One region of the Micromonospora sp. AKA38 genome, then DNA from elsewhere that is predicted to be linked to it. Evidence: riboswitches for the same ligand, from Rfam matches in the RefSeq annotation. Region 1 holds a riboswitch; each other region holds the start of a gene.
The links. A riboswitch is a leader RNA that binds a small molecule or an ion and turns the genes downstream of it on or off. The one in region 1 is predicted to bind cyclic di-AMP.
Positions count from the first base shown of each region.

Region 2: another riboswitch for cyclic di-AMP. It lies ahead of TPA0908_RS10575 (coiled-coil domain-containing protein); the one in region 1 lies ahead of TPA0908_RS00895 (C40 family peptidase).
Region 3: another riboswitch for cyclic di-AMP. It lies ahead of TPA0908_RS28815 (coiled-coil domain-containing protein); the one in region 1 lies ahead of TPA0908_RS00895 (C40 family peptidase).

Region 1 covers NZ_BNEI01000001.1:173,708-176,973, forward strand. Annotated here, with positions in the region: gene TPA0908_RS00885 (pyridoxamine 5'-phosphate oxidase family protein) at 1-168, opposite strand, end outside; gene dcd (dCTP deaminase) at 247-825, shown strand; gene TPA0908_RS00895 (C40 family peptidase) at 897-1,931, opposite strand; cyclic di-AMP (ydaO/yuaA leader) riboswitch at 1,945-2,080, opposite strand; gene TPA0908_RS00900 (N-acetylmuramoyl-L-alanine amidase) at 2,313-3,266, shown strand, end outside.
Region 2 covers NZ_BNEI01000003.1:472,060-475,325, reverse strand. Annotated here, with positions in the region: gene TPA0908_RS10580 (hypothetical protein) at 1-71, opposite strand, end outside; gene TPA0908_RS10575 (coiled-coil domain-containing protein) at 151-1,236, opposite strand; cyclic di-AMP (ydaO/yuaA leader) riboswitch at 1,242-1,371, opposite strand; gene TPA0908_RS10570 (cation diffusion facilitator family transporter) at 1,514-2,428, opposite strand; gene TPA0908_RS10565 (HelD family protein) at 2,506-3,266, opposite strand, start outside.
Region 3 covers NZ_BNEI01000007.1:335,428-338,693, forward strand. Annotated here, with positions in the region: gene TPA0908_RS28810 (YibE/F family protein) at 158-1,465, shown strand; cyclic di-AMP (ydaO/yuaA leader) riboswitch at 1,620-1,750, shown strand; gene TPA0908_RS28815 (coiled-coil domain-containing protein) at 1,755-2,780, shown strand; gene TPA0908_RS28820 (carbonic anhydrase) at 2,837-3,266, opposite strand, start outside.

The DNA.
Region 1 (3,266 bases):
CCAGAGCCCGTCGTCGGTGATCAGCGGCGAGACCGGGTGCACCCGTGGGCCACCATCGGCGCGGACCGTGGCGAGGTAGCCGAAGCCCGGCCCGTACTGCTGCATCAGAAGGCGGATCTCGGCCGCGAGTCGGGGTTCGTCGGCGGCGAATTCGGACCAGGAAGCCATGCCGACAGTCTATCGAACACGTGTACGAAGAAGTAGTCCGACACGCTGGTCACCACCGTCTGTCGCTAGAGTGTTCCGATGCTGCTCTCCGACCGCGACCTGGTCTCCGAGATCAAGGCGGGCACGCTCGCGCTGGAGCCCTTCGAGCCCACGCTGGTGCAGCCGTCCAGCATCGACGTACGCCTGGACCGGCTGTTCCGGGTCTTCAACAACCATCTCTACACGCACATCGACCCGTCGGTGCAGCAGGACGACCTGACGTCGATGGTGGAGGTCCCCGAGGGGCAGCCGTTCGTGCTGCACCCGGGCGAGTTCGTGCTCGCGTCCACGCTCGAGGTGATCTCGCTGGGTGAGGAGCTGGCCGGTCGGCTGGAGGGCAAGTCGAGCCTGGGGCGGCTCGGCCTGCTCACCCACTCCACGGCCGGCTTCATCGACCCGGGCTTCTCCGGCCACGTCACGCTGGAGTTGTCCAACGTGGCGAATCTGCCGATCACGCTCTGGCCGGGCATGAAGATCGGCCAGCTCTGCATCTTCCGGCTCTCGTCGCCGGCCGAGCACCCGTACGGCTCGGCCGTCTACGGGTCGCGCTACCAGGGTCAACGCGGCCCGACGCCGAGCCGGTCCTGGCAGAGCTGGCGCACCTGGCCGACCCGCTGACGCCGAGCGTGGTTGTGAGGAGGGGCCCCCTGTTATGCGGAATGCGTTAACCGGGGGCCCCTCCTAACACCTCAGCCGGGGCGGCCGTAGCTGTTGATGTCGCCGTCGTCGACGCGCTTCATGGTGATGGGCTTGCCGGACTGGGAGGCGTGCACCACCCAGCCGTCCCCGACGTACATGCCCACGTGGTGCAGGTCGCCGTAGTAGAAGACCAGGTCACCGGCGCGCAGCTCGGCGCGGCTGACCCGCTTCGTCACGTCGTGCTGCTGGCGGGCGTTGTGCGGCAGCGAGACCCCGGCCTTCGCCCAGGCGGCCATGGTCAGGCCCGAGCAGTCGAAGTGGTCCGGGCCGGCCGCGCCCCACACGTAGATCTTGCCGATCTGGGCGCAGGCGAACTTGACCGCCACCCCGGCCGCGCCGCCCGGGTATCCGGCGGGACAGGGGGCCGGGCGCAGCGGGCCGCCGCCACCGTTGCCGTACACCTTGAGCCGCAGCTTCTGGAGCTTGGCGATCTCGGCGTCGATCTGCTTCTTCTTCGCCGCGAGCTGGGCCTCGGTGCGGCTCAGGTCGGCGACCATCGCGTCCAGCGGCTTCTTCTTCGCCGCCAGCTCGTCGCGCAGCGCGGCGATGTCGCGGACCTGCTCCTGCTGGTGGTGCGCGAAGCGGTCGAGCATTTCCAGGCCGGTGACCAGCTCACTCGGCGAACGGCTGCCCAGCAGCGCGTTGACGGTGGAGAGGTTGTCGCCCTTGTACGCGTCGGCGGCGAGCCCGCCGACCTGGCCGAGCGCGGCGTCCACCCGGGCCTGGAGCGGGGCGATCTGCCTGCCGAGCGCGTCGGCCTGCTTGCGGCGCACCGCGAGCTGCCCGCGGACGGCGTTGACCTGTTCGATGACGGGTTCGAGCTTGTTCCAGTCGCGGTCGATCTGGGCCTCGATCTCGGCGACCGAGGGTTCCGCGTGCGCCGCCGTCGCGCCACCGGTCAGGACGACCGCGGCGCCGACCAGGGCGGCGAGTGTGGTGGTGAAGCGGGACCAGCGGAAACGCGGCACGGCGGCGGACCGGTCGACCGACCGGCTCGACGTCGGCCGCGGGGCATGGTGGGCCACCGGGCGTCCGTACTCCTTCTGCCTGACCGCCTACCGGGTTAGCTGACGGGTTCGGGCGGGAAGGGAAGCGCCCTACCGCAGTGGCTGCGGATTCACCCCAGGAACCTGGGTCCCCGGTTCGCCCGTGGGCGACTCGGCGGTGTCGGGCCGTCACCGACCGGGCTGGACGGTGAAACATGCGGCCGACGATTGACCAGAGTAAGGATTCCCGTTATCGATCCGCAACCCGAACGGCCGTGACACTCCGTACCGGATGCGCCGCGCGAACGTGAATGGAGATTTTCTTCGCGTTGGATTGCCTCCTGGAAAGGTATTGACCCCCACGGGTGGCTGGCGTGAGGGTGGGAACGCAGTGACCCCCATCCCTGTCCAGGAGGTTCGATGCACCTCACAGCCCCGCCGCCGAGCAGACGGATACTGCTCGCCGCCGCCGTGGCGACCGCCACCGCGCTTGCCACCACCGGCCCGGTGAGCGCCGCGCCGCAGGCGGACCGGCCCATCGGCGACCGTCAGCAGCAGTACGCAGCCGCGGCGGCCGAGTACGGCGTACCGCAGAACGTGCTGCTCGGTGTCTCCTACCTGGAGTCGAGGTGGGACACCCACCCGGGCCAGCCCAGCACCAGCGGCGGCTACGGCCCGATGCACCTGACCGACGCCGCGCACGTCCTGGCCACGCCGGGCAGCGCCCACGTCGACGAGGACGAGGACCCGCGCGGCGACGACGCCCGCCCGCTCCGGCTCGACCCGGCCACCGCCGCCGCGCCGACCCGGGAGACGCCGCTGCCGGCCGCCTCGCTCCAGACGCTCGACGCCGCCGCCACGCTCACCGGGCTGGACGCGCAGACGCTGCGCACCGACCCGGCGGCGAACATCCGCGGCGGCGCGGCGCTGCTGGCGTCGTACCAGAAGGCACTGGGTGGGCCGGTCGGCGCCGGCAGCGACGTCGCGGCCTGGTACGGCGCGGTGGCCCGCTACTCCGGCGCGGACACGTCCGACGCGGCGGCAGCCTTCGCCGACGAGGTCTACGACCAGCTCGGCCAGGGCGCGGCCCGGACCACCGACGACGGGCAACGGGTCACGCTGGCCGCCACCGCCGCGCAGCCGGACCGGGCCGTGCTGGCCCGGCTCGGACTACGCCACGCCGCGCGGCCGGACGGGCTGGAGTGCCCGGTGCGGCTGGCCTGCGAGTGGATTCCCGCCCCCTACGAGCAGCTCAGCGCCGACCCGGGCGACTACGGCAACCACGACCTGGGCGACCGGCCGAAGCAGCAGAAGATCGAATACATCGTCATCCACGACACCGAGGGCTACTTCGCCCCCAGCGTCGACCTGGTG
Region 2 (3,266 bases), on a different contig from region 1:
AGCCAGCCCAGCGAGGTGGCCAGGTGCGCGGTGAGCAGCGCCTTGCGGCCGGCGGGGGAGAGTCGTCTCATGTCCCGATCGTCGCCCCGTCGCGCGGCCCACGTCGTGGTCCGCGCGACGACACCCGGTGTACGTCGTGGGGCGTAGTGCTCAGTAGACCGACAGGTGCACGTGGTTGGTGTGGTCGCTGGACGGGTCGCCGTTGCCCCCGCTGTACGACTTCCAGCCGCTGCTGGGCAGCCAGATCTGCTTGAACCAGATCACGTAGAGCACGGCGAGCGGGTCGGCGTTGCGCACGAAGTACGCGGCCAGGTTGTTGCCGTACGTCCGGTCGCCGCCGCTGGCCACGCCGCCGAAGCCGCTCTTCTGGGCCGCGAAGTCGCAGGCCCGACCCTTCGGGTGCTCGCCGGAGCCACTGGGCCGGTGGCAGGAGACGTACCGGGTGAAGCCGGCGGCCTTGGCCTGTTGCAGCGCGTGCAGCGTACGTGGGGTGATGCAGCCGCTGGCCGGCGTCGGGTCGTTGACGCTGCACGACTCGGCCGGCCAGGAGCCGTCGGAGTTGCGCTTGGCCGGCTTCGCGTTCGCGGTGGAGGTGCCCCGGATCCCGCTGCCGCTGCTGCCGCCGCCGCTGCTGGCGGACGGCCGGTTGTTGGCCTCCTCCAGCGCCTGCTCGGCCTGCTCCTTGCGCTTGGCCATCACCGTGACCTGCTTGCGTTGCTCGCGGACCTCGCCGTCGAGCGCGGTACGGGTGCGGATCGCCTCGTCGCGGGTGGTGATCAGCTCGCGCAGCGTCCGGTCCTCGTGCGCGGCGACCGTCTCCAGGGCGGCGGCCCGGTCCATGAAGCCTTCCGGGCTGGTGCTGCCGAGCAGCGCCGCGGCGGTGCCCATCCGGCCGGTACGGTACGCCACCTCGGCGATCTCACCGACCTTGGCGTCGCGCTCGACCAGCTCCGCGTCGATCGTCACGAGTCGTTCGTTGAGCTGCTTCTGCCGGGTCACCGACCGGCTCAGCGCGGCCTTGGCCTCCAGCCAGCCCTTGCTGGCGGCATCGAGCTTGGCGCGCAGCGCCGGCGTGCCGCCCTCGTCGTCGTCACCGGGCGCGGCGGCGAGCCGGCCGGTCGGGGGCGCCGCCGAGGCGGGGGAGACCGGCGCCGTCACGAGGCCGAGGGTCAGCATCGCGACGAGCAGGGCCGCCATCCGGGCGGCCGTCCGTCGTACAGGTGCCACTGGGGGCATTCACGTGTCCTTCCGTCAACCGCCGACCGGGTTAGCTGACGGGTTCGGGACGGAAGATCCCTACCGCTGACGCGGATGCACCCCACGTACGTGGTTCCCCGGCTCGCCCCGCGGGCGATTAGGCGACGGCCGCTCCGTCGGCGCCGGATGACGCCTGCGGGTCGGCCGCGACCGAGCCTACCGGCGTTGCCCGGAGCCGGCTCCGTCACCCGGAACCGGATACCGGGCAAAACCGGCATAAGCTAACAATAGCCACTCGAATTTAAGTCTGTCCTAACTACCAGCCGGTCGGGCCGCAGGCGCCGGCGGACGCTCCGGGTTCGATCTGCAACGTGGCGTGATCGATCGAGAAGTCCTCGTGCAGCGCGGCCCGGGCGGCGGCCAGCACGGTGGCGACCTCCGCGCCCGGATCGGTGGTCAGGTGCGCCGAGGCCACGTCCATGCCGGAGGTGAGCGTCCAGACGTGCAGGTCGTGCACCTCCGCCACGCCGGGCACGGCGGTCAGCCGGTCGTGCACGGCGGTCACCTGGAGGTGTTCCGGCGCGGCCTGCACCAGGATGCGCACCGCGGCCCGGCCGAGCCGCCAGGTGCGCGGCAGGATGAACAGACCGATCGCCACCGCGACCAGCGGGTCGGCCCACCACCAGTCGGTGACCGCGATGACCAGCGCGGCGCCGATCACGCCGAGCGAGCCGAGCAGGTCGCCCAGCACCTCCAGGTACGCGCCGCGCAGGTTGATGCTCTCCTGGGCGCCGGAGCGCAGCAGCGCGAACGCGGCGATGTTGGCGAGCAGGCCGAGCACGGCCACCACCAGCATCGGTCCGGCGAGCACCTCCGGCGGCTCGCCGAACCGGCGTACCGCCTCGATCAGGACGTAGACCGCGACGGCGCCGAGCAGCACCGCGTTGGCCAGCGCGGCGAGCACCTCCAGCCGGTAGAGCCCGAACGTGCGTTGCGGGTCGGTCCGGGCGCGCCGGGTGGCGGTGATCGCCGCGAGCGCCATGCCGATGCCGAGCACGTCGGTGAACATGTGGCCGGCGTCGGAGAGCAGCGCGAGCGAACCGGTCGTGACGGCGGCCACCGCCTCGACCACCATCAGCACGGCGAGCAGCGCGAACGCCGCCCAGAGCCGACCGGAGTGCCGGTGCGCCGCGTTGGCCACCGCAGCGCTGTGGTCATGACCTGCGCCCACGCACACACCCTCCCGCCCCGGATCCCGGACGGGCCCAATCTATGCTCACATCGCTATGTGTGCAAGTAACTGTGGCGTCAGCCCACCGGATCGAGCGTGGTCAGGCGCTGGGTGGCCCGGGACAGCGCGACGTAGAGCGTGCGGACACCCGAACCCGGGTCGGCCCGGATCTCGCTCGGCGCGACCAGCACCACCCCGTCGTACTCCATGCCCTTGGCCTGGAGGCTGGTGACCACCTGGAGCCGGCCCGCGTCGAGGTCGCCCAGCCAACCGGCCACCTCGTCCCGGCGCGGCACCGGCGTGATCACGCCGACCGTGCCCTCCACCTCGGCCAGCAGCGCCCGGACCGCCTCGACCGTGGCCGCCGGCAGCTCGGCCGCGGCCACCGTCCGCTCCACCGGTGGCACGCCGGTGGAGCGCACCGCGACGGGCAGCGCCAGATCCGGATACCGCCGGCGGATCTCCGCCGCCGCCACCGCGAAGATCTCCGCCGAGTTGCGGTAGTTGGTGGTCAGCTCGAAGCGACGCCGGGGCCGCCGCCCCAGCGCCTGGTCACGCGCCCGGTCCAGCTCCTGCGGATCGCCGGTCCAGGCGGTCTGCGCCGGATCGCCGACCACGGTCCAGGAGGCCAGCCGGCCGCGCCGACCGACCATCCGCCACTGCATCGGCGAGACGTCCTGCGACTCGTCCACCACCACGTGGGCGAAGTCGCGGTAGTCCACCGGGCGCTCCCGGGCGGCGGCCCGGGCCGCACGCTGCCGATCGGCGTACGTGCTCAGCTCGCGCACGCCGCCGGCCAACTGGTACGGGTCCCGCTTCGGTCGGGCCCGCCGCACCG
Region 3 (3,266 bases), on a different contig from region 1:
TTCGCGCCGTTTGCCAGGGCCGCAAGTGCAAGATCGCGCAGGTGGGGTGGCTACCATGACCCGGCGGCGACCCCGGGCGTGGACAGGACGCGTCCGCGCCGGCCGGTGGACGACCGGCCGGTGAACCGGTGCGCCGCGACCCGCAGGGAGAGCCACCGTGGGCGCCGACCACACCCGTCCCGCCCCCGCCGCGCCGCCGGGCGTACGCCGGCTCCTGCTCGCGACCGTGGTGCCGCTCTTCGTGCTCACCGTGCTCGCGGCGCTGGTGCTCTGGCCCCGGGGCGGCGGCCCCGAGCCGGCCGAAGCCGAGAACGTGCCGCGCCACCACGGCACGGTGACCCGGGTGGTGACCGAGCCCTGCCCGCCCACGCCGGAGGCCCCCGAGGGCGGCGGCGGCCGGTGCGGCACCGTGACGGTCGCCGCGGAGCAGGGCCCGGACGCCGGCCGGCAGGTCGAGACGCCGATCCCGGACGGGCCCGGGGCACCACGCGTCGAGGTCGGCGACGAGGTGATCCTGGTCGAGCTGACCGACCCGGCCGACCCGTCGGTGAAGGCGTACAACATCGCCGAGCACCAGCGGGCCACGCCGTTGATCTGGCTGGTGGCGCTCTTCGCCGCCGCGATCGTGGCGTTCGGGCGCTGGCGCGGGCTGGCCGCGTTGGGTGGCCTGGTGGCGAGCTTCGCCATCCTGCTCGGCTTCGTGCTGCCCGGGATCGGCGCCGGCCGGTCCCCGCTGCCGGTGGCGATCGTCGGCGCCGCGCTGATCATGTTCGTGGTGCTCTACCTGACCCACGGCATCAGCGCGCAGACGTCGGTGGCGGTGCTCGGCACGCTCGGCAGCCTGGTGGTCACCGGCGTGCTGGGCACGCTCGCCACCGCCGCCACCCACCTGACCGGCTTCGGCAGCGAGGACGCCACCACGCTCTCCATGTTCCAGGGCGGCGTGGACCTGCACGGGCTGCTGCTGGCCGGCATCATCATCGGCTCGCTGGGCGTGCTGGACGACGTCACGGTCACCCAGGCGGCCACCGTCACCGAGCTGGCGCACGCCAACCCCGACCTCTCCCGACGGCAGCTCTACCGGGCGGCCACCCGGGTGGGCCGGGCGCACATCGCGTCCACTGTCAACACCATCGTGCTGGCGTACGCGGGCGCCTCGCTGCCGCTGCTGCTCCTGCTGGTGGCCGACTCCCGCCCGGTGAGCGAGATCCTGACCAGCGAGTTCCTCGCCCAGGAGATCGTCCGCAGCGCGGTGGCGACCCTCGGTCTGATCGCCGCCGTACCGCTCACCACCGCGCTGGCCGCGGTCGTGGCCACCGCCGGGCGGCGCGGGCCGGCGGCCGGGGCGTCGCCGCCACCGCCGGGCCGGCCCCCGGCGGCCCGCGGCGAGGCGCTGGAGGCGCTCGGCGGGACGCCGACCGAACGGTGGCCCGACCGCCGGGGAAGTACGGATGTCGCATGGTGACACTCCGCAGCGTGACGGCGCGCGTGAAACGCGATGCTGGTCACGCTGGGCAATGTCGAATTCTCGCGATTGGTCGGCTTCCGGGCGTAGATCCCCGGTCGACATCTCGGGTAACCTCGCTGCCGGTCACCGCCGAAGGCGCGCACCCGCGCCTGCGGTGCCGCCGCCCAATCGCCTCCGGGCGAGCCGGGGAACCAGGTACATGGGGTGAATCCGCGTCAGCGGTAGGGGCCGCTTCCGTCCCGAACCCGTCAGCTAACCCGGTCGGCGGCCGACGGAAGGGAACACTGTGACGGCACCCCTGCGCCGCTGCTTGACACCCGTGGTGGCCGTGCTCGCCGCGCTCGCCGTGCTGGTCGGGCCGACCCCGGCGTCGGCGGCTCCGCACACCGCCGCCCCCAACCCCTCGGGGCACTCGGAGGACGACGACCCACCGCTGATCAGCGAGGCCGTCACCGCCGCCAACCGGGCCTACCTCCAGGCCAAGTCCAAGCTGGACACGTCGCGCAAGCGGCAGCTCAAGCTCGCGCTCGAGGTGAAGGCGGCGCAGAACGAGCTCGACGCGCTCAGCCCGCAGGTCACCGAGATCGCCGCGCAGTCCTACCGCACCGGTCGGGTCGGTGCGATGGCGATGCTGCTGGAGAGCGACTCGCCCGACTCGTTCGTCCGTCGGGCCAGCGCCCTGGACGAACTCAACCTGTTCAACGGGCAGCGGCTCGCCGCCATCAACGCGGTGAAGACGCGCGCCGAGCAGGCCAAGATCGCGCTCGACGCCGAGGTGCGCGAGCAGGAGAAGCAGACGAACGCGATGGCCCGCGAGAAGGTCGAGGCGCAGAAGGCGCTGAAGCTGGTCGGCGGGCTGGACTTCACCGGTGGCCTGGTCTCGGCCACCTCCCCGGTTGCCAAGATCGGCCCCGGCCGCACCGCCGACGGCGGGTGGAAGTCCGAGTCGTGCAGCGAGAACGACCCGACCACCTCCGGCTGCGTCACGCCGCGCACGCTGCACGCGTACAAGGAGGTCAAGCGCGCCGGCTTCAACCGCTTCGTGGGCTGTTACCGCCCCGGCGGGCCGTGGGAGCACCCCAAGGGCAAGGCGTGCGACTGGTCGTTGCAGAACAGCGGCTTCTCGCCGTGGCACAACAACGACACCCGCCGGTACGGCAACGAGGTGGCCGCCTTCCTCATCCGTAACGCCGACCGACTGGGCATCTACTACGTGATCTGGAACCGGCAGATCTGGTTCCCGGCGACCGGCTGGAGTTCCTACAGCGGGCCCTCGAACCACACCGACCACGTGCACATGTCACTGCTCTGACGCGTACGCGAGAAGGGGCCGCCTCCGGGCGGCCCCTTTCGTGTGTCCGGGGGTGGTCAGCCGGCGAGCGCCGGGTCCGCCGGTGCGGCCGGCGCGGGCACCGGGGCCGGGGACTGCGCCACCGTCCGCACCTCACCGCCGCTCAGCCGGTACGACATGCCGGCCACCGAGCACGCTCCCGCGGCCACCCGCTCGGCGAGCACCGTCGAGCGGGCCAGCAGGGTCTCCACGGTCTGCGCGATGTGGACGTCGATGATGCCGTCGAGGTCCTCGACCTCCTGCCGGGCGGCCCGGAGCAGGCTGGGCGAGACGGCGTCCACCACCGCGCCCAGGTGCCCGGCCGGCGCGGAGCCGGTGCGGACCGCCTCGCGGGCCGCCTGGACCGCGCCGCACGAGTCGTGGCCGAGCACCACCACGAGCGGCGTGCCGAGCACGGTCACCGCGTACTCGACGCTGCCGAGCACCTCGGGGCCGGCGGTGTGCCCG